DNA from 2 places in the Nocardioides luti genome. Region 2 is predicted to be linked to the other one. Evidence: predicted binding sites of a transcription regulator. Region 2 holds the regulator's gene; the other holds the start of a gene.
The links. The regulator HrcA, encoded in region 2, represses chaperone genes, less so after heat shock. The targets are predictions, from matches to a motif close to TTGGCACTCGNNNNNNNCGAGTGCCAA.
Positions count from the first base shown of each region.

Region 1: the regulator HrcA is predicted to act here: its motif matches at 13,579-13,605, upstream of groL (chaperonin GroEL).

Region 1 is NZ_JACKXE010000001.1:3,175,824-3,190,902, reverse strand. It holds gene H5V45_RS15130 (xanthine dehydrogenase family protein molybdopterin-binding subunit) at 1-1,680, opposite strand, end outside; gene H5V45_RS15125 ((2Fe-2S)-binding protein) at 1,677-2,147, opposite strand; gene H5V45_RS15120 (aminoglycoside 3'-phosphotransferase) at 2,528-3,292, shown strand; gene H5V45_RS15115 (transcriptional regulator) at 3,362-4,597, opposite strand; gene H5V45_RS15110 (XdhC family protein) at 4,671-5,816, opposite strand; gene H5V45_RS15105 (vWA domain-containing protein) at 5,809-6,999, opposite strand; gene H5V45_RS15100 (AAA family ATPase) at 6,999-7,871, opposite strand; gene H5V45_RS15095 (endonuclease/exonuclease/phosphatase family protein) at 7,935-8,864, opposite strand; gene H5V45_RS15090 (aminoglycoside phosphotransferase family protein) at 8,897-9,793, opposite strand; gene H5V45_RS15085 (NTP transferase domain-containing protein) at 9,829-10,386, opposite strand; gene H5V45_RS15080 (hypothetical protein) at 10,414-11,049, opposite strand; gene H5V45_RS15075 (sigma-70 family RNA polymerase sigma factor) at 11,046-11,591, opposite strand; gene groL (chaperonin GroEL) at 11,823-13,451, opposite strand; gene H5V45_RS15065 (ATP-grasp domain-containing protein) at 13,654-14,505, opposite strand; gene H5V45_RS15060 (ATP-grasp domain-containing protein) at 14,765-15,079, opposite strand, start outside.
Region 2 is NZ_JACKXE010000001.1:3,908,665-3,923,743, forward strand. It holds gene H5V45_RS18520 (adenylate/guanylate cyclase domain-containing protein) at 1-556, shown strand, start outside; gene hemW (radical SAM family heme chaperone HemW) at 628-1,854, shown strand; gene H5V45_RS18530 (DUF4870 domain-containing protein) at 1,864-2,391, opposite strand; gene H5V45_RS18535 (DUF3097 family protein) at 2,407-3,258, opposite strand; gene H5V45_RS18540 (hypothetical protein) at 3,309-3,527, opposite strand; gene H5V45_RS18545 (nucleoside triphosphate pyrophosphohydrolase family protein) at 3,591-3,929, shown strand; gene H5V45_RS18550 (MFS transporter) at 4,233-5,927, shown strand; gene H5V45_RS18555 (AAA family ATPase) at 6,026-9,553, shown strand; gene H5V45_RS18560 (Crp/Fnr family transcriptional regulator) at 9,601-10,269, opposite strand; gene H5V45_RS18565 (GAF domain-containing protein) at 10,308-10,853, shown strand; gene H5V45_RS18570 (S8 family serine peptidase) at 10,850-11,662, shown strand; gene H5V45_RS18575 (hypothetical protein) at 11,789-12,145, shown strand; gene H5V45_RS18580 (MBL fold metallo-hydrolase) at 12,233-13,081, opposite strand; gene hrcA (heat-inducible transcriptional repressor HrcA) at 13,267-14,280, shown strand; gene dnaJ (molecular chaperone DnaJ) at 14,356-15,079, shown strand, end outside.

The DNA.
Region 1 (15,079 bases), 730 kb from region 2:
CTTGTGCGCGATCTGGGTGTCGCCGTGCAGGACCTCGACGTCCTCGAAGGCCACCCCGAGGCGGTCGGCGACGATCTGGCTGAACGCCGTCTCGTGACCCTGGCCGTGGGCGGAGGCGCCGGTGAGCAGCTCGACCTTGCCGGTCGGCAGCATCCGCACGCTCGCGTGCTCCCAGCCGCCGGCGCCGTAGTCGAGCGAGCCCAGCACCCGCGACGGCGCGAGGCCGCACATCTCGGTGAAGGTCGAGACGCCGATGCCGAGCTGCACCCGGTCACCCGCGTCGCGGCGCTGCTGCTGCTCGGCGCGCAGATCGTCGTACCCGAACAGCTCCTTGGCCCGCTCGGTGGCGGCCTCGTAGTTGCCGGAGTCGTACTCGAGGCCGGCCACCGAGGTGAACGGGAACTCCTCGTGCTTGATCCAGTTCTGCTCGCGGACCTCGAGCGGGTCCCGGCCGAGCTCGGCGGCGAGCTCGTCCATCATCCGCTCGATGCCGTACGTCGCCTCCGGGCGCCCGGCGCCGCGGTAGGCGTCGGTCCAGGTCTTGTTGGTCAGCACCGTCTGGACGCTGAACTGGTAGGCCGGGAACTTGTAGATCGCGTTGAACATGAACGCGCCGAGCACCGGGACGCCGCCCCCGATGAGGGAGACGTGCGAGCCCAGGTCGGCCAGCAGCTCGACCTTGAAGCCGGTCACCGTGCCGTCCTTCTCGGCCGACAGGGTGAGCTTCTGCCACTGGTCACGCCCGTGGTGGGCGGCCATCAGCGACTCGGAGCGGGTCTCGGTGTACTTCACCGGCTTGCCGAGCTGGCGGGCCAGCAGGAAGGTGATGAACTCCTCCGGCGTGGTCTGCAGCTTGCCGCCGAAGCCGCCACCCACGTCGGGGGCGATCACGCGGATCTTGGCCTCGGAGACGCCGGTGACGGCCGCCAGCAGGAAGCGCAGCACGTGCGGGATCTGGGTGGCCGACCACATCGTGATCTGCTCGCCGGTCGGGTCCACGACCGTGGAGCGGGGCTCCATGAAGGCAGGGATCAGGCGCTGCTGGCGGTACTCGCGCTCGAGCACGATGCCGTCGCCCCGGGCCTTCTCGATGGCCTCGTCGACGTTGCCGCCGGTGCCGGCCTCGGCCGAGTCGAACTTCCAGAACGCCGACTTGTTGGTGCCCAGGTCGGGGTGCGCGAGCGCCCCCCCGTTGTCAGCACTGGCCTCGGCGGACTCCTTGAGGTCCAGCGCGGCGGGCAGCTCGTCGTAGTCGACGTCCACCAGCTCGGCGGCGTCACGCGCGGCGGCGGCGGAGCGGGCCACCACGACGGCCACGATCTCGCCGGCGAAGGTGGCGCGGTCGACCGCGATCGGCGGGTGCACCGGGGTGACCTGGTCGGGCGTGATCGGCCAGGCGTTGGGCAGGCCGCCCTGCTCCTCGGCAACGTCCTTGCCCGAGATCACCCGGACGACGTTCGGCGACGCCTCGGCCGCGGACTTGTCGACGTTGGTGATGGTGGCGTGCGCGAAGGGGCTGCGCACCATCGCGATGTGCAGCATGCCCGGGAGCACGATGTTGTCGGTCCAGCGCGTCCGACCGGTGATCAGCCGCTGGTCCTCCTTGCGGCGCCGGTCGCGCCCGATCTCCTTGCCCGCGTCGGGCTCGGTGGCGATCATCTCGTCCTCGGTGAGCGTCACGAGGCACCTCCCTGCGCGGCCGCGTGCTGCACGGCCTTGACGATGTTGTGGTAGCCCGTGCAGCGGCAGAGGTTGCCCTCGAGACCCAGGCGGATCTCCTGCTCGGACGGGTTCGGGTTCTCCTTCAGCAGGTCGACGCTCTGCATGATCATCCCGGGGGTGCAGAAGCCGCACTGGAGGCCGTGGCACTCGCGGAAGGACTCCTGCACCTGGTGCAGCTCGCCGTCCTTGGCCAGCCCCTCGATCGTCGTGACCTCGGACCCGTCGGCCTGCACGGCCAGGACGTTGCACGACTTCACCGACGTGCCGTCGAGATGCACGGTGCAGGCACCGCAGTTGCTGGTGTCGCACCCGATGACGGTGCCGGTCTTGCCGAGCTTCTCGCGGAGGTACTGCACGAGCAGCATCCGCGGCTCGACGTCGTCGGAGACCTGCGCCCCGTCGACGGTGAGGTTGATCTGGGTCATGGACGACTCCCTGAGGCGTGCGTGGCGGGTCCGGCCGACGGTGCTGGCCTGTGATGGGGCTCACGCTAGGCACGCCTGGTTGGGGAATGGTTGGGGTGGGGCTGAGCCGTGCACGAGGAACGAGTGCACGGCTCAGGCCCTCCCGGTCGAGCAAGCGCCACGACCGAGCTCGCGAGGTCGTGGCAGCGCGTCGAGACCCAGGAAGCCATCAGGTCTCGTCACGCCGCGGGAGGCAGCGCGTCGAAACCCAAGGCGCGGGAGTTTCATCGGCCGGCCGCTGAACCTGTCGGCGGGACGCTGATCCTTCGTCGTCCCGGCGCCAGTTTCGTCGGTCGACCGATGAAACTCCCACCTGCCCACCCTGGCCCTAGCCTCGTCGCATGGACCCCTGGACGCTCGTGGAGACGGGCTGCACCGACACCGTCGTACGCCGCAGCCCGGACGGGACGCGGCACGCGAAGACGGCCGCGACCCCGACGACACAGCGCGAGCTGGCCGACGAGCGCGACCGGCTGCTCTGGCTGGCGACGACGCCGGTGCCGGCGGCCGAGGTGCTCGACTGGTCCGACGACGGGACCACCGCGACGCTGACGACGGCCACGGTGCCGGGCGTCCCGGCCAGCGACCTGGGCCGGGGTGACGCCGAGGCCGCGACCGCCTCGCTGGTCGGGCTGCTGGTCACGCTGCACGCGCTGCCGATCCGCGACTGCCCCTTCGACCGGCGGCTGGGCACGACCCTGCCCCTGGCGGCCGCCGCGGTGGCCGCGGGCGAGGTGGACGAGGACGACCTCGACGAGGAGCGGGCGGGTCGCACCGCCGAGGACCTGCTCGAGGAGCTGACCTCGGCCGCGTGGCGGGCCCGCGACGAGGAGTTCCTCGACCTGGCCGTCTGCCACGGCGACGCGTGCCTGCCCAACGTGCTCGTCGACCCCGACACCCTCCAGGTCACCGGGATCGTCGACGTCGGCCGCCTCGGCGTCGCCGACCGGCACCTCGACCTGGCCCTGCTGTCGCGCTCGATGGCGGCCCCGCACCTCAACCCGGGGTACGGCGTGGTGCTCGCGGACCGGATGCTGGCGGCGTACCCCACCGAGGTGGACCCGTGGCGGCTCGACTTCTACCGGCTGCTCGACGAGTTCTTCTGAGCCCCACCACGCCTCGTGTGCCCCACGACGCGCCCCGGCGCGTCCTCGGGCACACGAGGCCGTCGGGCGTCAGCCGCGCGCGACCGCGAGCCGGCCCTTGAGCAACGGCACGGCGGGGTGCGGCTGGCCGGCCAGGCGGGCGAGGCAGACCTCGATCACCTCGGAGTCGTACGGCGCCAGCTCGCTGTACCGCACGACGGCGTCGGGCTGGGGGTCGGCGAGGAGGGCCTCGCGCAGCGCCACCGCGACGTAGTCGGCCAGCTCCCCGAGCGCCGGGGAGTTGGTGCCGGGCAGCAGGTCGCCGCCGTAGGCGTCGACGGCCGCGCCGACGTGGCCGCGGCGCAGCAGCCCGAGCACGTGCTCGACGTCGGTGGCGACCGGCATCATCAGCCGGTAGGGGCGCGAGGAGAGCTGGCCGCCCAGGGCCGAGCGCAGGTGCGACACCTCCGCCTTGAGCGTCGAGAACGTCACGGCCTGGTCGCCGTAGACCAGCGCGTGCAGCTGCTCGAGCGAGAGCCCCTCGGGGTGCATCGCGAGCAGGGCGAGCACCTCGGTCTGGCGGCGGTTGAGCAGCAGCCGCTGCCCGTCGAGCCGGGTCTCGGCGGTGCCGAGCAGCGTCATCACCAGGCCGGGGTCGTGGGTGGTCTCGCCGAGCACCGAGGTCGGGTGGTGCGCGGAGTGCGGCATCGCGGTCTCGATCAGTCGCGCGAGCACCCGGGCGGTCGCGAGCCCGATCGGGTGGGTGCGGTCCCAGGTCGTCGAGAGGTCGAGGACCCCGAGCTGGGCGCCGGTGACGGGGTCGTGGACCGGCGCGGCCCAGCAGACCCAGTTGTGCACGATCGGGGCGTAGTGCTCGGCGCTGAACACCATCGAGGGGTGGTCGAGCCGGTTGGCGAGGTCCAGGGCGTTGGTGCCGACCGACAGGTCGTCCCAGCGGCCGCCGGCCACGAAGTTGACGGTCTCGGCCTTGCGGCGCATCACGCGGCCGCCGTACGTCCACAGGATGCGGGTCTCGGCGTCGGTCACCGCCATCACGAGGTCGCCGTCCTCGCAGGTGCGGCGCAACTCGGACTCGACCCGCTCCACCGCCTGCTGCAGCGGCGAGCCCTGCCACAGCGCGGTCGTCTCGCCCTCGTCGGCGAGCGGCGCCTCGGTCACGTCCGGCGAGATCGCCGCCACCGAGCGGGTCCAGCTCGTCAGGATCTCCGGGCGCACCAGCGGCTCGGCCCTGTCGCCGTGCTCGACGAACGAGGTCCACGCGCGGACGGCGTCGTGCCGCCGCTCCTGGAGGTCACCGGCAGCCATGGCCGCTCCTTGTCGGGGGGTCTGCGCCGACGTTAGCACCGGGTCGGTGACCGGCGTCACACCCGTCGGGAGCTCAGCTCTCGCCCGGTGCCAGGTCGCGGTGGATCCGCCCGTCGGTGGTCACCAGCCGCTCGCCGGTGCCGCCCCAGCGGCCCGCGATGATCTCCGCGGCGATGCTGATCGCGGTCTCCTCGGGCGTGCGGGCCCCCAGGTCGAGGCCGATCGGCGACGACAGCCGCGCGATCTCCTTCTCCTCCAGGCCGGCCTCGCGCAGCCGCGCCAACCGGTCGTCGTGGGTGCGCCGCGAGCCCATCGCGCCGACGTACGCCGCCTCCGGCAGCCGCAGCGCCACCTCGAGCAGCGGGACGTCGAACTTCGGGTCGTGCGTCAGCACCGTGATCACCGTCCGCGGGTCGATCCGGCCGGCGTCGCGCTCCGCCGCGAGGAAGCGGTGCGGCCAGTCGACGACGACCTCGTCGGCCTCCGGGAAGCGGCTGGTCGTCGCGAAGACGGGCCGGGCGTCGCACACGGTCACGTGGTAGCCGAGGAAGCTGCCCACCCGGGCCACCGCCGCGGCGAAGTCGATGGCGCCGAAGACCAGCAGCCGCGGCTTGGGCGCGAAGGCCCAGACGAAGACCCGCATCCCCTCGCCCCGGCGCTCGCCGTCGGGCCCGTAGGTCAGCGTCGCGTTGTGCCCGCTGGCCAGCAGCCCGAGGGCGTCGTCGTGGATGGCGTCGTCGGCGCGGGCGCTGCCGAGCGACCCGGACAGCGCCACCTCGGCGTCGGGGCGTACGACGAGCCGCCGCCCGAGCCAGGCGGGGTCGGGGTGCTCGATGACGGTCGCGAGGGCGACCGGCCGGCCGGCCTCGATGTCGGCGGCGATCTCGCCGAGCTCGGGGAAGGTCTCGCGGCTGACCTTCTCGACGTACACGTCGAGGATGCCGCCGCAGGTCAGCCCGACGGCGAAGGCGTCGTCGTCGGAGACGCCGTACCGCTCGAGGACGGGGGTGCCGTCCTCGACCACGGACTGCGCGAGCTCGTAGACCGCGCCCTCGACGCAGCCGCCCGAGACCGACCCGACCGCGGACTCGTCGGGGCCGACCAGCATCGAGGCGCCGGCCGGGCGCGGAGCGGACTGGAAGGTGGCCACGACGGTGCCGACGCCGACGGTCTCGCCGGCCTCCCACCAGGCCAGCAGCTCGGACAGGACGTCACGCACGGGAGACCACCTCCACGAGGTCGGCGAAGGTCGCGAGCGAGTGCCCGGCCAGGAAGTCGTCGATGTACGGCAGGGCGGCGACCACGCCCTGCTGGACCGGCTCGTAGCCGGCCTTGCCGCGGTGCGGGTTGACCCACACGACGCGGTGCGCGACCCGGTGCAGGCGCGCCATCTGCTCGGCCAGCAGGCTCGGGTCGCCCCGCTCCCAGCCGTCGCTGAAGACCACGACGACGGCGCCGCGGGCCATGCCCCGCTGGCCCCACCGGTCGAGGAAGAAGCCGAGCGTCTCTCCGAGGCGGGTGCCGCCGGACCAGTCGGGCACGGTCTCGCCGGCGGCCACGAGCGCGCGGCTCGGGTCGCGCTGCTGCATCGCGCGGGTCAGGTGCGTGAGCCGGGTGCCGACCGTGAAGGTCTCCACGACGCCGCGCCGGCGGCCACCGGCGGCGGACCCGGCGCGGACCGACTGCGTGAACCGGTGGGCGAGGCGCAGCAGCGCGTCGGCGTAGCCGTTCATCGAGCCCGAGACGTCGATGAGGAGCACCACGCGCCGCGGCCGGACGCTCCGTCGCCGCCACTCGATGTCGGCCGGCTCGCCCATCCGGCGCAGGCTGGCGCGCAGCGTGCGGGACGCGTCGACGTCGCCGCGGTGCCACGACCGGTGCCGGGCGGTACGACGGGTCGGCGGTCGCGGCTGCAGGGTCGCGAACATGCCCGAGAGCCGGTGCTTCTCGGCGGCGGTCATCGCGGCGACGTCGCGGTGCCGGAGCACCTCGGTCTCGCTGGCCATCGCGCGGACGACCTCGTCGGGCGTGGTCGTGCCCTCGCCGCGGGACTCGTCGGCCGGGAGCTCGCCGAAGGTCGGGTTCGTGGCGGGGGCGGCCGGTCGGGTGCGGGGCAGGCCGTCGCGGGCGTTGAAGAACGCCTCGAAGACCTGGTCGTAGCGCTCGAGGTCGTCGGGGCCGGCGCACAGGGTGGCGCGACCGGCGCGGTAGGTCGCGCGCTGGTCGTCGAGGCCGAGCAGCGCGACGGCGGCCAGGAAGCCCTGCGAGCGGTCCTGCGTGACGGGGACCCCCGCCGCCCGCAGCGCCCGGGTGAAGCCCAGCAGCACCTCGTCGGCGCCACGGACCCAGTCGGTGGCGGCCTCGGGGCCGCCGGGTCCGCTGGTCGTGGCCGTCGCGACCATCACGCGCGCAGCATCTGGTCGAGCGCGTGCCGGACCTTCTCGGCGTCCTCGCGGTACTTCACCAGCGCGCCGAGCGTGGCCGACGCCGTGGCGAGGTCGAGCCCGGTCGTCCCGAGGTGGTGCAGCGCGCGGGCCCAGTCGAGGGTCTCGGCGACCCCGGGCGGCTTCTGCAGGTCGTGGCGGTCGCGGAGCTGCTGCACCACGGTCACCACCTGGCGGCCGAGCTCCTCGGAGACCTCGGGCGCGCGGGAGCGGACGATCTGCACCTCGCGCTCCAGACCCGGGTGGTCGATCCAGTGGTAGAGGCAGCGCCGCTTCAGGGCGTCGTGCAGCTCGCGGGTGCGGTTCGAGGTCAGCACCACGATCGGCGGGGTGGCCGCCTTGACGGTGCCGAGCTCGGGGATCGTGACCTGGTAGGTCGAGAGCACCTCGAGCAGGAACGCCTCGAACTCGTCGTCGGCCCGGTCCACCTCGTCGACGAGCAGCACCGCCGGGCTCTGCTGCAGCGCGGCGAGCACCGGCCGCGCGAGCAGGAAGCGGGCGTCGTACAGGCTCTTCTCCGCCTCCTCGGGGTCCGCTCCCCCGGCCGCCTCCAGCGCGCGCAGGTGCAGGATCTGGCGCGGGAAGTCCCAGTCGTAGAGCGCCTGGGTGGCGTCGATGCCCTCGTAGCACTGCAGGCGGACCAGCGGCAGGTCCAGGCTCTCGGCGAGCGCCTCGGCCAGCGCGGTCTTGCCGGTGCCGGGCTCGCCCTCGAGCAGCAGCGGTCGCTGCATCCTCAGCGCGAGGAACGCGACCGTGGAGAGCGCCTCGTCGCAGAGGTACCCCGTCTCGCCGAGGCGTGCGGACACGTCGGCGGTGCTGTCGAGCTCCATGTCCGCAAGGCTACGGGGGCGGCGTTGGCCCATGGTTGGACCGCCGCCGGCCAGCGGCCCCGCTCAGGGCGTGGGGACCGGCGGGAGGATCGGGTAGGTCGCGGTGATCGGGTAGTGGTCGGAGGCCTTGATGCTGCGCCAGACCTTCTCGGCCACCGGCACCTGACGGCCCCAGATCTGGTCGAGGTAGGCGCCGCTGCGGGTGCCCGAGCCCTGGTTCGGCAGCTGCTCGGGGCGCAGCTCGTAGTGGGCGACCATCCCGAGCTTCGTCAGCGTCGCGTAGGCGAACTGCTTCTTGTGGAACTTCTCGTCGGCCGGGTAGTGGTCGTTGAAGTCGCCGAAGACGTAGACCTCGTCGTCCGCCCAGTCCTGCTCCTCCGCGACGACGTCCGCGAGGCCGGCCACCGAGTCCGCGTAGAGCGCGCACAGCTTCGGGTGGGCCTTGATGCACTTGCCGCCGTTGACCCCGCCGGTGACGAGGTGGACGTTGATCACCGAGAGGGTGCGGCCGGTGGCGAGGTGCTGGAGCCGGACGACCGTGGCGATCTGCGCCTTGCGGTAGTGCGGCACGCCCTCCTTGCCGATCGAGCGGGCCGTCGCGATCTTGGCGCCGCGGGCCGCGACCTGGTCGAACACGTCGTCGCGCCAGATGACGGGGTTCTGCTGGAGCGACGCGGGGCGGTAGCTCTCCCAGCCCTTCATCCGCATCAGCGCCTTGGTCTTGTGCCCGGTGTTGACCTCCTGCAGGCCGGCCACGTCGACGTGCTTGCGGAAGGTCGCGACGGCCCGCGAGAACTTCTTGGTGCTGCGGTCGGCGCGGATGTTGTAGCTGCCGATGTCGATGAGGTCGGCGGCCGCCCCGCGGTGCGCGGTGGCCTGCTGGCCGGCGTGGGGCGCGGAGGCGGCGACCGGCGCCGCAGCGGCCGGCAGGGTGCTGCCGACCGCGAGGGTCAGCAGGAGCGCGAGTGGTGACAGGGCCCGGGACAGTGTCATGGCCCCCACGCTAGGCGCCGCACAGGCTCCCGTCAGCGGGTTCGCAACAACCGTGCGGCGCTCTCCAGGAACCACCGCCCCATGGACTCGGCCCCGAAGTCGGTCACGTAGAGGCCGGTCGAGACCCGCTCGAGGAACGCCCACTCCCACACCCGCTGCTCGTCCGAGCCGGCCTGTCCCGCGAGGAGCGCGCAGAGGCGCTCGAGCTCCGCGCGCGGCCGGTCATCCGTGACCTTCCAGTCCCGCAGCGTCACGCCGAGGTCGTACGCCGGGTCCGCGCGGAAGCCGTCCGGGTCGACGAAGACGTAGCCCGACGCGGCGCCGGGCCGCGGCACGTCGACCCGCAGGGCGTTGGCCGCGTGCGCGTCGCCGTGGACGACCACGCAGGCGTCGGGGTCGTGGGCGGCGGCGCGCGCCTCGGCGTAGGCCAGGGCCTGCGCAAGCACCTCCGGGTCGCAGGCTCCGGGGTGCCGCGCGTCGAGGTCGACGACCATCTGGTGGAGCGTGCTGCCCTTGTCCTCCCCGGGCGCGAGGACGGGCGCCGTCCCGAGCGGCACCGTCCACGCCTCGGCGAGGGTCCGCGCCAGGATCTCGAGCTTGCGCTCGACGGGCAGCACGGCCCGGTCCAGCGAGGGTCCGAGCGCCTCGAGCAGCAGGGCGCCCCGCTCGACGTCGTGGTCGAACAGGTGGGCGTAGCCGCGACCCTCGGCGGCCACCAGGGTGCGCGACTCGTCGGCGAGGTCCGGGTCGGCCAGCACCAGCTTCACGACCCTGGGTGCGCCGTCGCGGGTGGTGGCGGAGACGACGTACGACGCACTGCCGCCGGGCAGGGCGCGGCCCAGGGTCAGCCCCCACTGCTCGGCGAGCTCGGCGAGCACACCCGGCAGGCCCTCGGCCCAGGCGCGGCCGGCCTCCCCCAGCGAGGCCACCCGGGCCCGGGTGAGCGGCTGGAGGCGGATCTCGCTCAGGGGGTGTCCTGGTCGGCGCCGGTGGCGAGGTCGCCGCACTCGACGAGGAAGACGGCGTGGGTGGCGAGGTAGTCGCGCGCCCCGCGGTCGCCCGCGGCCACCTCGATCACGCCGTGCCAGTGGTCGCGGCCGATCAGCACCGGGTGGCCGGGCTCCCCGTCGTACGACGCCCGCGCGAGCGTGCCGCGGTCGGTGCCGAGATCGGTGACCCGGCGCACCACGTCGGCGCCGACGTCGGGCAGGTCCACCAGCGTGACGACCGCCGACTCGGCGTCGCCGTCGGCGAGCGAGGCGAGCCCCGTGCGCAGGGAGGCGCTCATGCCGTCCGCCCAGTCCGTGGCGAGCACGACCTGGGCGGTGGTGCCGTCCAGCAGCGGTGCGGCCTCGTCGGCCCCCGCGCCCAGCACGACCGTCACCGCGTCGCAGCCGCCCTCGGTGAGGGCCCGGACGCCGCGGACCAGCCACGGCTCCCCGGCCTCGTCACGGACGAGGGCCTTGGGGGTGCCCATGCGGGTGCCGGCACCGGCGGCGAGGAGGATTCCCTGGAGAGTCACGCCCCCACCTTGGCACGCGGCTCCCGGTCAGGACGCGAAGGCCTCGTCGTACAGCGCCGCGAGGTCGGCGGTGTACGGCCCGCTGAAGCCGCACACCGAGACCTGCCCGTTGGTCGAGGAGATCAGGTAGCGGCCGTTGTCCTCGAACTTCACGGCCCCGACCAGCTGCTGCATCGCCTCGGGCGCCGCGGTGATCGTGACGACGTCGGTCGCCGGGCCGGCGTACACGTGGCTCGGCACGAGCGTGACGACGCCGTCGGTGATCTTCTGCACCGTGCCGTCGAACGCGAGGGTCGCCTGGCCGAGCACCGCGGCCGACGGCACCATGCACTTGGCGTCGACGCCCCCGGACGGACCGGTGAGCTCGGTGACCGTGGGGGTCTGGTCGCGAGCCGCCGACGGGGGCTGGTCGCTGCCCGCGTCGTGGCGGAGCACGCCGAAGGCGCCCACCGCGGCGATGATCACGGCGGCCGCGGCGGCGACCAGCCAGGTGAGCGGGCTCCGGCCGTGCGTGCCGGTCTCGCGGGTCTCGGTCATCAGGTCGTTGCTCATGGTGTCCTCCAGGAGTCTGGCCACCCGGGACGGGTCGGCCGGCGCGAGGGAGGCCGCCGGGTCGACGGCGCGCAGGCGGGCCCTCAGCTCGTCGTCGTGCTCGTCACTCATGACGTCCTCCCCTCTCTCGACCCCTCATGTCCGGCAACACCGCTGGTCTTTCGCAGCTCGGCCCGCAACTTCTCCCGGGCCCGGTGCAGCCGGATGCTCGCGGCGTTCGCGGTGATGTCCAGGACGGTCGCGATCTCGGCCGGCGTCAGCTGCTCCCACGCCCACAGCCGCAGCAGCTCGGCGTCGTCGGGGCGCAGGCGGGCGAGCGCCTCGTCCAGGCCGGTGTCCGGGCCGCCGTCGGCCTCGCCGGGGCCGGGTGCCGTGGCGGCTGGCGGGTCCACGGTCGCGACCCTCGCCGCCACCCGCTGCTGGCGGCGGGCGCCGCGGTCGGCGTTGGCCAGGCAGTGCCGGGCCACGCCGTACGCCCACGGCAGCGGCTCGTCCGGCAGCTCGTCCAGGCGGCGCCAGCAGACCAGCAGCGTGTCGCCGAGGACGTCGTCGGCGGTCGCGGCGTCGGTACGCCGGGCGAGGAAGCGCCGCAGCGGCTCGATCAGCCCGGGCGCCACCGCCTCGAAACGGTCCCGTCTCGTCTCCGCGTCCACGACCCCCACGCTGCCACACGTCGCGGGACGCAGAACGGCCCCGGTCCGAGGACCGGGGCCGTTCCTTCGATCGACAGGTGGCGAGACCCGTCGACCAGCTCTGGTGCGTCGTGCTTCTGAGGCGACCCGGTCACGAGACACGTCGCATGTCCCGCGCTGCGCGCGGTGCGTGCCGACGCTCCTCGACCTGACACCGGGGTGCTGTCCGGGCTTCGCCCGGACAGCCGGTGCTCAGAAGTCCATGCCGCCCATGCCACCCGAGGGGTCGCCGCCCATGGGCGCGGCCTTCTCGGGCTTGTCGGCCACGACGGCCTCGGTGGTGAGGAAGAGCGCCGCGATGGAGGCGGCGTTCTGCAGCGCGGAGCGCGTCACCTTGGCGGGGTCGATGATGCCGGAGGCGATCATGTCGACGTACTCGCCGGTGGCCGCGTTCAGGCCGTGACCCGGGGTCAGGTTGCGGACCTTCTCCGCCACGACGCCGCCCTCGAGGCCGGCGTTGATGGCGATCTGCTTGAGCGGGGCCTCGGTCGCGTACTTCACGATGTTGGCACCGGTCGCCTCGTCACCCTTGAGGTCCAGCTTGGCGAACGCACCGACCGCAGCCTGCACGAGCGCCACGCCGCCACCGGCGACGATGCCCTCCTCGACGGCCGCCTTCGCGTTGCGAACGGCGTCCTCGATGCGGTGCTTGCGCTCCTTGAGCTCGACCTCGGTGGCCGCGCCGACCTTGATGACCGCGACGCCGCCGGCCAGCTTGGCCAGGCGCTCCTGCAGCTTCTCGCGGTCGTAGTCGGAGTCCGACTTCTCGATCTCGGCGCGGATCTGGTTGACGCGACCGGCGATCTGGTCGGCGTCACCGGCACCCTCGACGATGGTGGTCTCGTCCTTGGTGATGACGACCTTGCGGGCCTGGCCGAGGAGCTCGATGCCGGCCGTCTCGAGCTTGAGGCCGACCTCCTCGGAGATGACCTGGCCACCGGTCAGGATCGCGATGTCCTGCAGCATGGCCTTGCGGCGGTCACCGAAGCCCGGGGCCTTGACGGCGACGGACTTGAAGGTGCCACGGATCTTGTTCACGACCAGCGTGGACAGGGCCTCGCCGTCGACGTCCTCGGAGAGGATGAGCAGCGGCTTGCCCGACTGCATGACCTTCTCGAGGAGCGGCAGCAGGTCCTTGACCGACGAGATCTTGGAGTTGGCGATCAGCACGTAGGGGTCCTCGAGGACCGTCTCCATGCGCTCGGGGTCGGTGACGAAGTACGCCGAGATGTAGCCCTTGTCGAAGCGCATCCCCTCGGTGAGCTCGAGGTCGAGCCCGAAGGTGTTCGACTCCTCGACGGTGATGACACCTTCCTTGCCGACCTTGTCCATCGCCTCGGCGATGATCTCGCCGACGGTGGGGTCAGCGGCGGAGATCGAGGCCGTGGCCGCGATCTGCTCCTTGGTCTCGATGTCGATGGCCATGTTCGAGAGCTGCTCGGACACGGCGGCGACGGCCGCCTCGATGCCGCGCTTGAGGCCCATCGGGTTCGCACCCGCGGCCACGTTGCGCAGACCCTCGCGGACCATCGCCTGGGCGAGGACCGTGGCGGTGGTCGTGCCGTCACCGGCGACGTCGTCGGTCTTCTTGGCAACTTCCTTGACGAGCTCGGCCCCGATCTTCTCGTACGGGTCCTCGAGCTCGATCTCCTTGGCGATGCTCACACCGTCGTTGGTGATCGTGGGGGCGCCCCACTTCTTCTCCAGCACGACGTTGCGGCCCTTGGGACCGAGGGTGACCTTGACGGCGTCCGCGAGCGTGTTCATGCCACGCTCGAGGCCGCGTCGGGCCTCCTCGTTGAAAGCAATCAGCTTCGGCATAACTCCTGCGATCCTTCGCAATTCAGAGTTGGGGCGGACCGGTTCGTTGCCCGCGACGGACGACCAGGCTGCCCGGCGAACCCTTCCCGCCGGCGCTTCTGACCTCAACTCCCCGGACCGGGGATTGTTGTCACTCTCATGACGAGAGTGCCAGCCTCATGTTTAGCACTCGCCCCCCGCGAGTGCAAGAAAGTGCCGGCCGTCAGAGGCGCGACGCGACCAGGTCCGCGAACGGCCCGGCGGTCGTGGACGAGACGTCGAGGTACAGCCCCGGCTCGATCAGCTCGACCTCGCTGACGACGAGCCCGCCGTCGTACGCCATCAGGTCGATGCGTCCGTAGTCGAGCGAGCGACCCAGGACCCGCTCGGTCGCGGCCATCGCCGCGAGGGCCGCCTGGGCCGCCGCGGGCTCGACCGGCACCTCGCGGGTGGCCCCGCCGTACAGCTCGTGCACCCGGATCTCGTCGCCCGACGGCTGCTTGTGCAGCTGGGCGACCGGGTGCCCGTCGATCACGTAGACCGAGGTCTCGCCCTGCGTGCGCACCGACTCCACGACCGGCTGCGCCACCCACGGCGGGAGCACCAGGCCCTGCAGGGCCGGGTCCTGCCGGTGCGCGATCACGAGGACGCCGACGCCGCTGGCACCGGTGCGGGGCTTCACCACGATCGGGCCGAACGCCGCCAGGGCGGCCTCGAGGTCGGGGACCAGGGTGCGGTTGCCGACCAGGAGCGTCGGCACCACGGCGACCTCGGCGGCGAGCTCGAGGAGGTAGGCCTTGTCGGCGTTCCAGGCGAAGACCTCCGCGCCGCCGTTGAGCACCGGCGTGTGCTCCTCCACGGCCCGCACCCAGGTCAGGAACTCCTCGCACCTGCGCTGGTAGTCCCACGTCGCCCGGACCACCACCAGGTCCGCCGCCGCCCAGTCGACCTCGGGGTCGTCCCAAACCTCCCAGCGCGCGTCGATGCCGCGCTCGGCCAGCGCCGCCGTCAGCGTCTCGCCGCCGAACTCGCCGTCCGGCAGGAGGTTGAAGGTGGCGAGCAGCACGAGGGGCACCGGGCGAGCCTAGGGACTGGCTCCGGGGCGGGCCACCGAAAAGATGCGGGCCGATGGAGGCCGGTGGTGCGACCGGGGCGTTCGGGGTCTGGGGCGGCCCACGCCATGACGCGCGAAGCACCTGGCCCACGGCGTGTCGGGTGCTTCGCGCGTCATGACGGCGACGCCGGGCTGATCCACCGCGAGGGTGGTTTCGAGACGGTTGCCGGAGCAACCTCCTCAACCACCGAGGTCAGCACCCTCCTCGGCCACCGAGCCGTCAGAGGCGGGCGACGACGGCGTCGGCGAACGGGTCGGCGTTGAGCGGGAGGACGTCGAGGTAGAGGCCGGGCTCGGTGAGCTCGATCTCGCTGACGACCAGGCGGCCGTCGTACCGCATCATGTCGACCCGGCCGTAGACGATCTCGGCGCCGAGCAGGTCCACAACGGTGGCGATCGCCTCGGCGGCGAGGAGGGCGGTCTCGTCGGCGAGGCCGACCGGCAGGGAGTGCCCGCCGAAGCGCTGGTGCACGCGGATGTCGCCGTGCGCGGGCAGCTTGTCGACCTGGCTCACCGGTCGGCCGTTGAAGACGAA
Region 2 (15,079 bases):
GCCGGACTTCGAGGACCCGGGCGACGACAAGTCCGACCTGGCCTGGCGGGCCTGCTCGGACGCGGTCCGGGCCTCGCGGGCGGGTGATGCCGCGACCGCGCTGGCCCGGGCGATGACGGCGGTCGAGGTGATCCACGAGGTCACCGGCATCGCCGACGACATGACGCACTTCTGGCCGCTGGCCGCTCGCCTGGCGCTCGAGACCGGCGACGGGGCTGCCGTCGACCGGCTGCTCGAGCTGCTCCCGGTCCAGGGCGCCGGCCAGTTCCCGGGGCTCATGGCGCACCGCCACGAGCTGCTCGCGCGGCTCGGCCTGCGCGACGGGGCGCCGTACGACGAGGTGGTCGCCGGGCTGCGGGCCGCGGTCGCGTCCTTCGAGACCTGGGGCGCCGGGCCCGCGCGGGCCCGGGCGCTCGGCCTCCTCGGCCGGTGCCTCGCGAACGCCGGCGACGCCGACGGGCGTGCCCTGCTCGACGAGGCGCGGGCCGAGCTGACCCGCTTCGGGGCGATCGCCTGGCTGGCCGAGCTGGAGGAGCCCGCCGGCCTGGCGCGCTGAACCCGACCTGAGCCCGGTCCCTCGGGTCCGCCCCGGTCCGCTCGGCGCGGGCCGGGTGGGAGGATGGGGGGATGCCCTCCGCCCTGCCCTCCGGCGACCCGGTGCCCGAGGACGGGTCGCTCCCGGCGTCCGCCCTCGCCGGCCTGGGCGAGCAGCCGTTCGGGATCTACGTGCACGTGCCGTTCTGCACGGTGCGGTGCGGCTACTGCGACTTCAACACCTACACCGCCGAGGAGCTCGGTGGCGCGTCGACCGCCGCGGGTGCGTCGCGGACGACGTACGCCCAGGCCGCGATCGCCGAGATCCGGCGCGCCCGCCGGGTGCTCGGTGACGTCGACCTGCCGGTCTCCACGGTCTTCTTCGGCGGCGGGACGCCCACGCTGCTGCCCGCCGAGGACCTCGCATCGGTCGTCGGTGCCGTGGCGGCGGAGTTCGGCCTCGTCCCGGGCGCCGAGGTCACCACGGAGTCGAACCCGGACAGCGTCGGCCCGGCCGAGCTCGCCACCCTGCGGGAGGGCGGGATCAACCGGATCTCCTTCGGCATGCAGTCCGCGGTGACCCACGTGCTGGCCACGCTCGACCGCACGCACGACCCGCTGCGGGTGCCGTCGGTCGTCGAGTGGGCGCGCTCCGCCGGCTTCGAGCAGGTCAGCCTGGACCTCATCTACGGCACGCCGGGGGAGTCGCTCGCCGACTGGGAGACCTCGCTCGACGCCGCACTGGCCTGCGCGCCGGACCACGTGTCGGCGTACTCCCTCATCGTCGAGGAGGGCACCGCGCTCGCGCGCCGGGTGCGCCGCGGCGAGATCCCGATGACCGACGACGACGACCACGCCGACAAGTACGTCGTCGCCGACGAGCGGCTGACCGCGGCCGGGCTCGGGTGGTACGAGGTGTCGAACTGGGCGCGCGACGACGCGAGCCGCTGCCGGCACAACCTCCTCTACTGGACCGGCGGCGACTGGTGGGGCGCCGGTCCGGGCGCGCACTCGCACGTCGGCGGCGTGCGGTGGTGGAACGTCAAGCACCCGGCGGCGTACGCCGACCGGCTGGCCGCGGGGCTCAGCCCGGCGCACGCCCGCGAGGTGCTCGACGACGAGAGCCGTCGCGTCGAGCGGGTGCTGCTGGAGCTGCGGCTGCGTGACGGGCTGGGCGCCGACGCGCTCGACGAGGCCGGGAAGGCAGCAGTCCCCGACCTGGTCGGCCGGGGACTGCTGGACGTGCGGGGCGGGCGGCTGGTCCTCACCCAGCGCGGTCGGCTGCTCGCCGACGGCGTCGTGCGGGACCTGCTGCCCTGAGGCGGCCGGTCAGCTGACCATCCGGATCGTGACGGGGTAGCGGTATTCCTCGCCGCGGGCGCCGCGCACCGAGCCGATGATCGTGCACACCAGCCACAGCAGCCCGACGGCCGGCAGCAGCACGAAGCCGATCAGCACGAGGCAGAGCGCCAGCGAGACCAGCCCGTAGATCAGGATCGAGAGCTGGAAGTTCAGCGACTCCACCGCCTGGCGGCGGACGTAGGCGGACTCGTTGCCCTTGGTCAGCATCACGATGAGCGGGCCGAGGAAGGCCAGCGCCACGACGGACGCCACGAAGGCGGTCCAGTGCGCGGCGCCGCCCCACAGCTGCTCGTCGCTCGTGGGCGCAGGCCCGGGCTGGACGCCGTACGCCGGCGGGGCGCCGTACGCCTGCTGCGGCGGCGGGGGCTGCGGGCCGGTGCCCGGCATCCCCTGCGGCGGTGGGCCGGTCGGCGGGATCCCGAAGGCGCCGCCGGCGGTCGTGGGGTAGTGCGGGGGCTCGTCGCCGTGGTGCGGCGGTTGAGTCGGGTCACTCATCGTGCGACCTCCCGATCAGTCGGTGGTGACGAAGTCGATCAGCTCCTCCACCCTACCGAGGAGCGCTGGGTCGAGGTCCTGGAAGGACCGCACGCCGCCGAGGATGTGCTTCCACGCGCGGGCGATGTCGGCCTGGTCGCGGTGCGGCCAGCCGAGCTGTTGGCAGGTGCCGGTCTTCCAGTCGATGCTGCGCGGCACGTCGGGCCAGCGCTCGAAGCCGAGCCGCTGCGGCTTGACGGCCTGCCAGATGTCGATGAAGGGGTGCCCGACGATCAGCACGTGCTTGCCGATGGGCGACCTCACGATGTTCGAGGCGATCCGGCTCTCCTTGGAGCCCTTGACCAGGTGGTCGACGAGCACGCCGACCTTGCGGTCCGGCCCGGGGCGGAAGTCCTTGAGGTGGTCGGCCAGGTCGTCGACGCCCCCGAGGAACTCCACGACCACGCCCTCGATCCGCAGGTCGTCGCCCCAGACCTTCTCGACGAGCTCCGCGTCGTGGCGGCCCTCGACGAAGATCCGGCTGGCGCGGGCCACCCGGGCCTTGGCGCCGTGGACGGCGACCGAGCCCGAGGCCGTCCGCGTCGCCTTCGCCGGGGCGCCGGCGCGGACCGGGCGGGTGAGGATCACCGGCCGGCCCTCGAGGAGGAAGCCGGGGCCGAGGGGGAAGGTACGCCGCTTGCCGCGGCGGTCCTCGAGCGTGACCGTGTCCAGGTCGCGGTCCACGAGGACCACCTCACCGACGAAGTCCTCGACGACCTCCTCGAGGACGGTGCCGAGCTCGGCGGGCGTCTCGACGGCGCGGCCGTTCTTCGGCTTGCGCCAGTCGGAGTTGAGCACGTCGGAGCCGTAGCGGTCGCGGGAGGTCACCCACCAACGCTAGGTGGCCCGCGGCCGCAGCCCCCGGATGACGCGCCGGGTCAGTCCTCCTGCTGCTCGTCGTCCCACTCGACGGGCTCCTTGCCGCCCTGCATGTCGAGGTCCTCGAGGTCGTCGGGCGCGTCGTCCTCGGACAGCGGCTCGGCGAGCGGGTTGTCCTCGGAGGGCTGCAGGTCCTCGGGCAGCTGGTCGTCGCTGATGCCCTCGGCCCCGTCGTTCGAGGTGCTGTCGGGCTGCTTCTCGGTGCTGGAGTCCGTCATGCCGTGACGCTAGCGGGTCGGCGTACGCCGTCAACCCACCCGCGCGGGCGACATGATGGGCCGATGGACATCACGGAGCTGCAGGCGAGGGGACGACAGGTCCGCCGGCGCTACGACGAGGAGACGACGCGGCGCTACGGCCGGACCTGGACGCCCGAGGAGTTCATGCTCGGCTTCGTGGGCGACGTCGGGGACCTGGCCAAGCTCGTGCAGGGCAAGGCGGGCGTCCGCGACTGCCCGGGCCTCGACGAGGCCGTCGCCCACGAGCTGGCCGACTGCCTGTGGTCGGTCTTCACGCTCGCCGACTGCTACGACGTCGACCTGGCCGCGGCCTTCACCGCCGCGATGGCCGACATCGACGCCCACCTCGACTCCGTCGGCGCGGACCAGCCGCTCGGGTGAGCGGCGCCGGGTGGTTTCGAGACGGTCGCTGCGCGACCTCCTCAACCACCGGGGGACGAGCTGGTTTCGAGACGGTCGCTTCGCGACCTCCTCAACCACCGGGCAGTCCGGGCGGGTGGTTTCGAGACGGTCGCTGCGCGACCTCCTCGACCACCGGGGGACGAGGTGGTTTCGAGACGGTCGCTGCGCGACCTCCTCAACCACCGGGTGGGGGATCTGTTGGCAAACGGACAGTGGGGCGGGTCCCGGGCTCCTACGCTGGCGATGCTCTCGCGGGGGAGTGCTGGTGAGCGGGGAGGTCGGATGGCCGAGTCGACGGCGCAGCCGGAGGTCACGGCGCGGGAGTCGCTGCGCCGGGTGCTGGCGAACAAGGACCTGCGACGGGTGCAGCTGGCGTTCCTCGGGTCGGGCATGGGGGACTGGGCCTACGGCACCGCGGTGACGGTGTGGGCGTACTCCGTCGGCGGCGCGACCGCCGTCGGCATCTTCTCGGCGGTCCGGTTCGTGACGATCGCGGTCGCGGCTCCGCTGGGGGCCGTGGTGGCCGACCGGGTGCCGCGCAAGGCCTTCATGATGGCGACCGACGCGATCCGTGCCGTGCTGGTGGCGGTCGCGGCCACCAGCATGGGCCTGGGCGGGCCGCCGATGGTGGTCTACGTGCTGGCGGTCGTCGCCGGGATGGTCGGTGCGCCGTTCCGGTCGGCCCAGGCCGGGCTGATCCCGCGGCTCGTCTCGCGGCCCGAGGAGCTGACCTCGTCGAACGCCGTCGCCGCCAACCTCGAGAACGTCATCGGCTTCGCCGGGCCGGCGCTCGGCGCGCTGCTCGTCGGGACCGTGAACGTCGAGGCCGCGCTGTGGTTCAACGTGGCGACGTTCGTCTGGTCGCTCGCGCTCGTCGCCGCGATCACGGTCCCACCCGCGGCCGCGACCGCCGCCGACGCCGCGGGCAGTGGCGCGGACACCGACGAGACGGACGAGGACGACGAGACGTTCCTCCAGGAGCTGACGGCGGGCTTCACCACGATCGGCAGGGACCGCGACCTCCGGATGGTGTGCGGCCTGGCCGGGGCGCAGGGCTTCGTGTGGGGGACGCTGACGGTCTACATGGTCATCGTCTCGGTCACGATGCTGGACGCGGGCGCCGCGGGGGTCGGCTACCTCAACGCGGTCCTCGGGGTCGGGGCCGTCGTCGGCGGGGTGGTGATCCTGACGCGGACGGCGAAGAGCCGGCTCGCCGGCGACATGGCCATCGGAGTGATCGGGTGGGCGCTGCCTTTGCTGCTGATGGCGGCCGTCCCGGGGCCGGTCACGGCCGTCGCCGCCCTGGCGCTGATCGGGCTGATGGACCCGTGGGTGAACGTCGGGCTCGACACGATCCCGCAGCGGATCGTGCACGACCGGGTGCTGTCGCGGGTCTTCGCCGCGGTCGACAGCGCGATGGTCGCGGCGGTCGCGGCCGGGGCAGCGGTCGCGCCGTTGCTGATCGCCTGGCTCGGCTTCCGGCCCTCGCTCGCGGTGGTCGGCGGCGTGGTGGCGGCGTACACGCTCTCCACGCTGCCGCGCGTACGCCGTCTCGACGCGCGCCTGGCCGAGCCGGCGCACCTGCCGCTGCTGCGCGAGGTCGCCGTGCTCGCGCCCCTGGCGCCGCCCACCCTCGAGGCGCTGGCGCACCGGTGCGAGCCGATGCGCGCCGAGGCCGGCGTCGTCGTCGTGCGGGAGGGCGACGTGTCCGACCGCTTCTACGTCATCGTGTCCGGGCGGGTCGAGGTCACGCAGGGCGACCGGGTGCTGCGGGTCGAGGAGCGGGGCGACGTCTTCGGCGAGATCGGGCTGCTGCGCGACGTGCCGCGCACCGCCACGGTGACGGCGCTGGAGACGACCGAGCTGCTCGCCCTGGACCGCGCGGCCTTCCTCGAGGCGGTGGGTGGCGGGGCGGCCGGCAGCGCGGAGGCCCGCGTGGTCGCGGAGGACCTCGTCTCCCGGCGCCTCGGCGTCTGACTCCGACGGGGACTTCTGGTGAATTCGCGTCCCGCCGGTGCCCCTGCGGTGCATGCTGTCCGCACACGTGGGCCGCTGACCGATCGGGGGATCCTGGAGTGACCACCTGTGCCACCTGTGGCGTCTCGGGGCAGCCCGACACCGCCCGCTTCTGCTTCTCCTGCGGTGGCGGCCTGCAGCCCGCCGCGTGCACCTCCTGCCAGGCCGAGATCGTCCCGGGCGCGCGGTTCTGCTCGTCCTGCGGCTCGCCCCAGGACGGGGCCGCAACGGCCGCCCCGGCCGCGCAGGCGCCCAGCCCGCTCGTCCAGGCGGTCGCCTCGCGACGGATCACCAGCGTGCTCTTCGGCGACCTGGTCGGCTTCACGAGCCTCTCGGAGACGCGCGACCAGGAGGACGTGCGCGAGCTGCTGTCGTCGTACTTCGAGGAGTGCCAGCAGATCATCTCCCGCTACGGCGGCACGGTGGAGAAGTTCATCGGCGACGCCGTGATGGCGGTCTGGGGCGTCCCGACCGCGCACGAGGACGACGCCGAGCGGTCCGTGCGCGCCGGGCTCGAGCTGGTCAACCGGATCGCGGCGCTCGGCGGCGACGTCGGCGTCCCCGACCTCGCGATGCGCGTCGGGATCGTCACCGGCGAGGTCGCCGTGACGATCGGGGCCAGCCAGCAGGGCATGGTCGCCGGTGACGCCGTCAACACCGCCGCGCGCGTGCAGACCGCCGCGGCGCCGGGCCAGGTCTGGGTCGACGAGACGACCCGGCTGCTGACGTCGTCGGCGATCTCGTACGCCGACGCCGGCAGCCACGCCATGAAGGGCAAGGCCGAGCCGATGCCCTTGTGGTCCGTGCGCGCCGTCGTCGCGGCGGTCGGCGGTGCCCAGCGCGCCGACGGCCTCGAGGCGCCGATCGTCGGCCGCAACCGTGAGCTGCGCCTGGTCAAGGAGCTCTTCCACGGCATCGAGGAGACGCGGCGCCCGAGCCTGCTGCTCGTCGACGGCGAGCCGGGGGTGGGCAAGTCCCGGCTGGGCTGGGAGTTCGAGAAGTACGTCGACGGACTCACCGACGCGGTCCGGTGGCACAGCGGTCGCTGCCTGTCCTACGGCGAGGGGGTGGCGTTCTTCGCGCTCGCCGAGGCGATCCGCACCCGCCTGCAGCGGCTGGCCGCGACCGGCGACGAGGCCGAGCCGGTCGACGACCCGGCGCGCCTGCTGGCGGCCGGGCTGGAGCGCTACGTGCCCGACCTCCAGGAGCGGACCTGGCTGAGTCCGCGGCTCGGCGCCCTGCTGGGCGTGGGCGGGGTCGGCAGCTTCCCGCGCGAGGACCTCTTCTCGGCCTGGACGACCTTCCTGCACCGGGTCTCGGAGGACGACGTCCCGGTCGTGCTCGTCATCGACGACGCGCAGCACGCCGACGACGGCCTGCTGATGTTCCTCGAGTACCTCCTCGCCGTCGGCACCTTCCCCTGCTTCGTGCTGCTGTTCACGCGCCCGGGGCTGCTGGAGGAGCACCCGACGCTCGCGACCAACCGGCGCGCCAGCGTCCTGCACCTCGAGTCGCTCTCCGAGCGCGACATGGCCGCGCTGCTCGACGGGCTGGTCGTCGGTCTGCCCGAGTCGGTCCGTGCGTCCCTCGTGGAGCGGGCCGAGGGCATCCCGCTCTTCGCGGTCGAGACCGTCCGCTCGCTGATCGACCGCGACCTGGTCGTGCCGCGGGGCGGGCAGTACGTCCTGGCCGCCCCCGAGGCCCTCGACCTGGACGCGATCGGGGCGCCGGCCTCGCTGCAGGCGCTCATCACCGCCCGGCTCGACACGCTGCCTCCCGAGCAGCGGCGGGTGCTCGACCAGGCCAGCGTGATCGGCAACTCGTTCACCGTCGAGGCCATCGCCACGCTGTGTCCCGACGTCCCCGATCTCGACGACGCCCTCGCCGGCCTGGCCCGCGTGCAGCTGCTGCGGCGCGAGTCGAACCGCTTCAGCAGCGAGGTCGGGCAGTACCAGTTCGTGCAGACCGCCGTGCGGCAGGTCGCCTACGGCACGCTGGCGCGGCGGGACCGCAAGGCCAGCCACCTGGCCGTCGTACGCCTCCTCGAGGCCGACGGCGACGACTCCGGGGAGCTGGCGCCGATCGTGGCCCAGCACTACCTCGAGGCCCTCGACGCGGTCGCGGACGCACCGGACCGGGCCGAGCTCGCGGCGGCCGCGGTGGGGCACCTGCGTCGCGCGGCCGCGCGTACGGCGGCACTGGGCGCCCCGGCGGAGGCCGCCGGCCACCTGTCGACTGCGTTCGAGCGCTGCGACGACCCCGGCCTGCGGGCGCGCATCGAGGGCGAGCTGGCCGAGCAGCTGTCCAAGTCGGGCGACCTGCCGCGAGCGATCGAGCACGGGGAGCGCGCCCGTGACGAGCTGCACCGGATGGGTGAGACCGACCTCGAGGCCCGGGCGGTCGCGACGCTCGGCACCGCCACGGTGAACCTGGGGGAGTACGAGCGCGGCTTCAACCTCGTGGCCGCCTTCCACCGCGAGGTCGAGCTCCGGATCGGCCCTGCCGAGGAGCTCCTGCTCCTGCGCGCGATGATCGTCGCCCAGATCAGGATGGGCGGCGACATCCGCAACCTGGCCGAGGACTCCGCGCGGCTGGCCGAGAAGCTGGGCGCCCCCGTGGAGATCGCCAACAGCTACGTCAGCCTGGCCCTGCACTACATGACCCAGGGCCCGCACGGCCTGGGCCGGATGCTCCTCGAGTCGGCGGCCGACATCACCCGGGACACCCACGACTCGCTGATCCTGTCGCGGGCGCTGACCAATCTGAACGCCGACTGGACCCAGGACGACGCCCTGAAGGCGGCGGGCTACGGCCGCCAGGCCGTGGAGGCGGCCCGGGTCACCGGGGACAGCTACTGGTTGAGCGCGACGACCCTCAACCTGGTCCTGTCGCTGACCGTCATGGGTGAGTGGGACGAGGTGCTCACCCTGACCGAGGGCGTGAGCACCCTCGACCTGGTGATGACCGACCTGGTGCGGGTCCGGGTGCTGCGGGCCCGGGGGGAGCCGTGGACCTATGCGCCGGACGTCGACCTCGACTCGGCGGACGACGACCCGACGTTCGTGGCGTCCATGGCGCTCGCGGGTGCCTTGATCGAGGACCGTGCGGGGGCCCGGCCCGACCTCGTCCGGGTCGTGGCGGCCGTGCGCGGCCTCTACGAGACGGTGGGGCTGTTCGACGACTTCAGCCTGATCTGGCACCTGGTGTCCGAGCTCGCGTGGGAGCTGGGCGTCCGCCCGGCGCTGGAGGCGCTGCTGGCGGTCGTCGAGTCCGACCGTCGCAACAAGCCCCCGTTGGGCCTGGAGTCGCAGATGCACCGGGTCCGCGGGCTGCTCGCGGCCGAGGACGGCGAGCCTGCCGAGCTCGTCGAGGGACACCTCCGCGCCGCGATCGAGGGCTGCGAGGCCTGGCACGCGCGGCCGGCGCTGGCCCGGTGCTGCGCGGACCTGGGCGTGTGGCTGAGCGGCCAGGGGCGACCCGAGGAGGCGGCGGTGCAGCTGACGCGCGCCCGGGGACTCTTCGCGGAGCTCGGGGCGGTCGCGTGGGCGGCCGAGCTCGACGCGCAGCTGGCCGGGGCGCGGGTCTGATGAGGGGCCGGGGCGCGGGTCTGGGCGTGCGCCCGGGTGGGGGCCGCTCAGCCGGCCTTGCGGTCGAGGCGGGCCCGGTCCAGCACCACGATGCGCCCGCGGCCCAGCTCGACGATGCCGTCGCCGGCCAGCCGCTGCAGCACCTGGTTCACGCTCGGACGGGTGCCGCCGACCAGCTCGGAGAGGTGCTCCTGGGTGAGCGGGATCGTCACGGCGCCGGGCCCGTCGGCGTACATCCGGGCGAGCTCGCGCAGCCGTCGGTAGACCCGCCGGTCGAGCCCGTCGTACAGCGCCTCGAGCAGCCGCGCGGACAGGTCCTCGACCCGGCGCGCCATCAGCGTCAGCAGCAGCTGCTCGGCGCCACGGTGCCGGCGGCGGAGCTCGTGGAAGGCTGTCGCGGACAGCGAGCGCGTCTCGGCGGGCTCGAGCGCGACGACCGTGGCCGAGCGGACCGGGGCGTTGCCGTCGAGCAGCGACAGCTCACCGAAGTAGTCGCCCGGACCGAGCACGTTCAGCGTGACGTTGTCGCCGTGCGGGCTCGAGACGCGCACCGCCACACGTCCGGACGCGACCAGGTGCAGGCTGTCGGACGGGTCGCCCTCGTGGACGAGCACCTCGCCCTTCGCGAACGTACGCCGGCGCGTGGTCGCCAGCACCTCGCTGCGCTGCGCCTCGTCGAGCGAGGCGAGCAAGGACCACTCCCCGGCACCGGCCATGGCGCCAGTCAACCATCCGACCGCCCCGAGGAGACCTCGTGACACCCAGCAGCAGTGCGTCCCGCGCACGCCCCGACCTGGCCCCCACGCTCGCGGCGGTCCGCGCGCTGTTCGGCGCCGCGGCGTGCTCGTGCGCGCTGGTCGACGGCGAGGGCTCCAGCCTCACCTTCGTCGCCGCCGACGGCGCGGGCGCCGCGGAGATCGTCGGCGTCGACATGCCCGTCGGCCGGGGCATCGCGGGGTGGGCGGCGATGTCCGGCCAGCCGATCGCGGTGCGCGACGTCGCCTCGGACGCGCGCTTCAACCGCGACGTGGCCGAGTCCACGGCGTACGTCCCGACCTCCGTGCTCGCCGCTCCGGTGTACGACGCGGAGGGCGAGGTGATCGGCGTGGTCTCCGTGCTCGACCCGACCGTCGACCAGGCCACCGACTGGGTGCTGACCGTGCTCGGCACGCTCGCGGTGCCGCTGGCCGGCCTGGTCCGGCTGGGCGCCGCCGAGGCCCGCGCCGAGGCGCGCCTCACCGAGCTCGGGCGGACCGTGCTCGCCGCCGTCGAGTCGTACGGCGCCCCGGAGCGCCGATGAGCCTGCTGCCGGCCTGGTCGGCCGCCTTCGAGTCGGGGGTCCTCGCCGAGGTCCCCGCCCTGCCGCTCGCCGACGCCCGGGAGTGGGCCTTCGGCGGGTCCACCGGGGCCGGGGTCAGGGTCGCGGTCATCGACAGCGGGATCGACGGCGACCACCCGCGGGTGGGCGGCATCGCCGGCGGGGTGGCGATGCACGTGGACGCCGACGCGCCCGACGGCTACCGCGCCGAGGAGGGGCCGCACGAGGACCTGGTCGGCCACGGGACGGCCTGCGCCGCGATCATCCGCGCGATGGCGCCGGACGCCGAGATCTACTCCGTGCGGGTCCTCGGCCCCAACCTCAAGGGGCGCGGCGGGCTCTTCCACGCGGGCATCGCGTGGGCGATCGACCACGACATGCACGTGGCGAACCTGTCCTTGTCGAGCAAGAGCGAGTCGATGTTCGCGCCGCTGCACGACATCGCGGACGAGGCGTACTTCAAGAACACCGTCCTCGTCTCGGCCGCGAACAACAGCCCCGGGCCGACGTACCCCTCGCAGTACGCCTCCGTCGTCTCCGTCGCCGCCCGTGAGGGCGACGACCCGATGCTGCTGGCCTACAACCCCAAGCCGCCGGTGGAGTTCGGCGCGCGGGGGATCGACGTCGACGTCGCGTGGGCGGAGCGGTCGTCGATCGTCGCGACCGGCAACAGCTTCGCGGCCCCGCACGTGGCCGGGATGGTCACGCTCCTGCTCGGCAAGCACCCGGGCCTCACGCCCTTCCAGGTGAAGGCCGTGCTGCAGGCGCTGAGCGAGAACGCCGCCCCGTGAGGACCCGACGGAGGAGGTCAGCAACGTGACGCTCGTTGTGTCAGCGAGCGGACGGAACACCCGGCTCGACGAGAGCAGGATCGTCATCACCGAGGCCGAGCGGCCCACCAACCAGGAGGAGCAGTCATGAGCGAGAACCAGAACGACAGCGGTCAGCCCACCGACGAGGACGTCGAGGGTCACCGCAGGATGGCCGACGGCGTCGAGGACGACACCGAGGGTCACCGCAGGATGGCCGACGGGGTCGAGGACGACACCGAGGGTCACCGCAGGATGGTCGACGGCGCCGAGGACGACGTCGAGGGTCACCGTCGGGCGCCGGGTGGCAACTTCGCCGAGGACGACGTCGAGGGTCACCGTCGGGCGCCGGGTGGCAACTTCGCCGAGGACGACGTCGAGGGTCACCGTCGGGCGCCGGGTGGCAACTTCGCCGAGGACGACACCGAGGGCCACGTCCAGCCCCGTCGCGACATCGACCGCTGACCATCGGCGTCCCGGACGCCTGAGGTCCGCTCGACCCGATCGGCCCGGCCCCACGGGGGTGCCGGGCCGATCGTCGTGCGTGCGGGCTCAGGCCAGCGGCAGCCGGCGCCCGCCGCGGGGCAGGTGCTCGTAGCCGCGGCGTACGGCGTGGGCCAGCACCTCGCGCGGCCACGGCCACTCGCCGGCCGCCAGCGCCTCGTCGGGGGAGACCCCGCGGCCCGCGAGCGAGCGGATCTCCTCGGCCACCAGCCCGATCGTGTTGCGCTGCTCCTCCACGAAGTCGCGGTCGACGACCGCGCCGTGGCCGGGGACGACCACGGTGGCCGCGGTCGTCAGCCCGAGCACCACGTCCAGGCTCCACGGCCACTCGAGCGGGTGGCAGTCCTGCCCGAAGCCGGGCGGGGCCGACTCCTCGACCAGGTCGCCCGCCAGCACCACGTCGGCGTCCGGGACGCGCACGACCAGGTCGCCGGCCGTGTGCCCGCGGCCCGGGTGCACCAGCTCGACCGCGCGGTCGCCGAGGTCCAGCGAGACCGCCGACGAGAAGGTGTGGTCGGCCGTGACGATCTCGGTGGCCAGGACCTCCTCGGCGTGCTCGTCGCCCGGGTCGGCGGCGTACGCCCTCTTGATCCGCTCGCCCGCCGCCACCGTGTTCGCCGCCGCGGTCTCGTGGGCGTGGATGGGCAGGGCGCCGTACGCCGTGCGGAACTCGGCGTTGCCGAAGGTGTGGTCGAAGTGCTCGTGGGTGTTCACCACCGCCACGACGTCGCCCTGCCCGAGGCGGCGCACGTCCGCGAGCACCTCGCGCGCGGCGGCGCCGGACGAGTGGGTGTCGACGACCATCAGCCCACGCTCACCGCCGATCAGCGTGACGTTGACGTCGAACCACGCGTAGCGCGCGACCCAGACCCGGTCGGCGACCTCGGTGAAGACCATCCGGGCAGCGTACGGGTCGACCCCGCCGCGGCGTGTGCCTGTCGACGCGTCCCAGCGCGTCCTCGGGCACACGAGGCGGACGCGGGTGCGCTCGCCTAGTACGCTTGGCACTCAGGCGTGACGAGTGCCAGTGGACAGCAGCAGCCGACCCCCGTGGTCGGCGACGGACCCGCGAGGAGGGCGACGTGCAGGAGGAACGCAGGCTCGCCGTGCTCCGGGCGATCGTCGAGGACTACGTCGCCACCGAGGAGCCCGTCGGCTCCAAGGCGCTCGTCGAGCGGCACGGGCTGGGCGTCTCGCCCGCCACGGTGCGCAACGACATGGCCGCGCTGGAGGAGGAGGGCTTCATCGCCCAGCCGCACACCAGCGCCGGGCGGGTGCCCACGGACAAGGGCTACCGGCTGTTCGTTGACCGGCTCACGACCGTGAAGCCGATGAGCGCCGCGGAGCGCCGGGCGATCTCGACCTTCCTCGACGGCGCGGTCGACCTCGACGACGTCGTGCAGCGCTCGGTCCGGATGCTCTCGCAGCTGACCCGGCAGGTCGCCGTCGTGCAGTACCCCACCCTCTCCCGCTCCACGGTCCGCCACATCGAGCTGGTCGCGCTCGCGCCGACCCGGCTGCTCGTGGTGCTCATCCTCAGCACCGGGCGCGTCGAGCAGCGGCTGGTCGAGCTGCAGGCCGAGCTCACCGACGACGCCCTCGTCGACCTGCGCTCCCTCGTCAACCGCGCGGCCACCGGCCAGGTGATCGCCGAGGCCGTGACCGGCCTGCGCGCCGTCGTACCCCCCGTCGACGGCGTGGACACCGCGGCCATCGTCGACGTGCTGTGCGACGCGATGTCCGACCACCGCTCGGACGAGCGGATCGCGGTCAGCGGCACCGCCCACCTCGCGCGGTACGGCGACACGTTCGACTCGGCGGTCCGCCCGCTGCTCGAGGCGCTCGAGGAGCACGTGATCCTCCTCAAGCTGCTCGGCGAGGCCAGCACCGGCGGTGCCGTCACCGTGCGGATCGGCGCCGAGGGGCCCTACCAGGAGCTCTCCTCGACCAGCGTCGTCGCGACCGGGTACGGCCCGCGCGACGAGGCGCTCGCCACCCTCGGCATCGTCGGCCCCACCCGCATGGACTACCCCGGCACGATGGCGGCGGTGCGCGCCGTCGCCCGGTACGTCTCGCGGATCCTCGACGAGGGCTGACGCCCCGCACCGCCCCACTCCAGCAGCACCGCTCCAGCAACCGACCAGCCCCAGAGCCAGAAGGACCCATCACTCGTGAGTCAGGACCTGTACGACCTCCTCGGTGTGGCCCGCGACGCGGACGGCGACGCCATCAAGAAGGCCTACCGGCGTCTGGCCCGTCAGCTGCACCCGGACGTCAACCCGGACCCCGAGACCCAGGACAAGTTCAAAGAGGTCTCGATGGCCTACGAGGTCCTGTCCGACCCGCAGAAGCGTGCGGCGTACGACCGCGGCGGCGACCCGTTCGGCGGCGGCGGTGCCGGTGGCTTCGGCCAGGGTGCCGGCTTCTCGTTCACCGACATCATGGACGCGTTCTTCGGCGGCAACGCGCCCGGCGGCCAGGGCGGCCGCGGGCCGCGACCGCGGATGCGGCGGGGGCAGGACGCCCTGATCCGGCTCGAGGTCGAGCTCGCCGACGCCGCGTTCGGCGTCACCCGCGAGCTGAAGGTCGACACTGCGGTGCTCTGCGGCACCTGCAACGGCGAGGGCGCGGCCCCGGGCAGCCACCCGATCCCGTGCGAGACCTGCCGCGGCGCCGGCGAGGTGGCGCACGTGCAGCGGTCGTTCCTCGGCGAGATCCGCACCCTGCGCCCCTGCGCCGCCTGCCGCGGCTTCGGCACGATCATCCCCGAGCCGTGCCGGGAGTGCTCCGGCGACGGCCGGGTCCGCTCGCGCCGCACCCTGACCGTCAAGATCCCCGCCGGCGTCGACAACGGCACCCGCGTCCAGCTCACCGAGCAGGGCGAGGTGGGCCCCG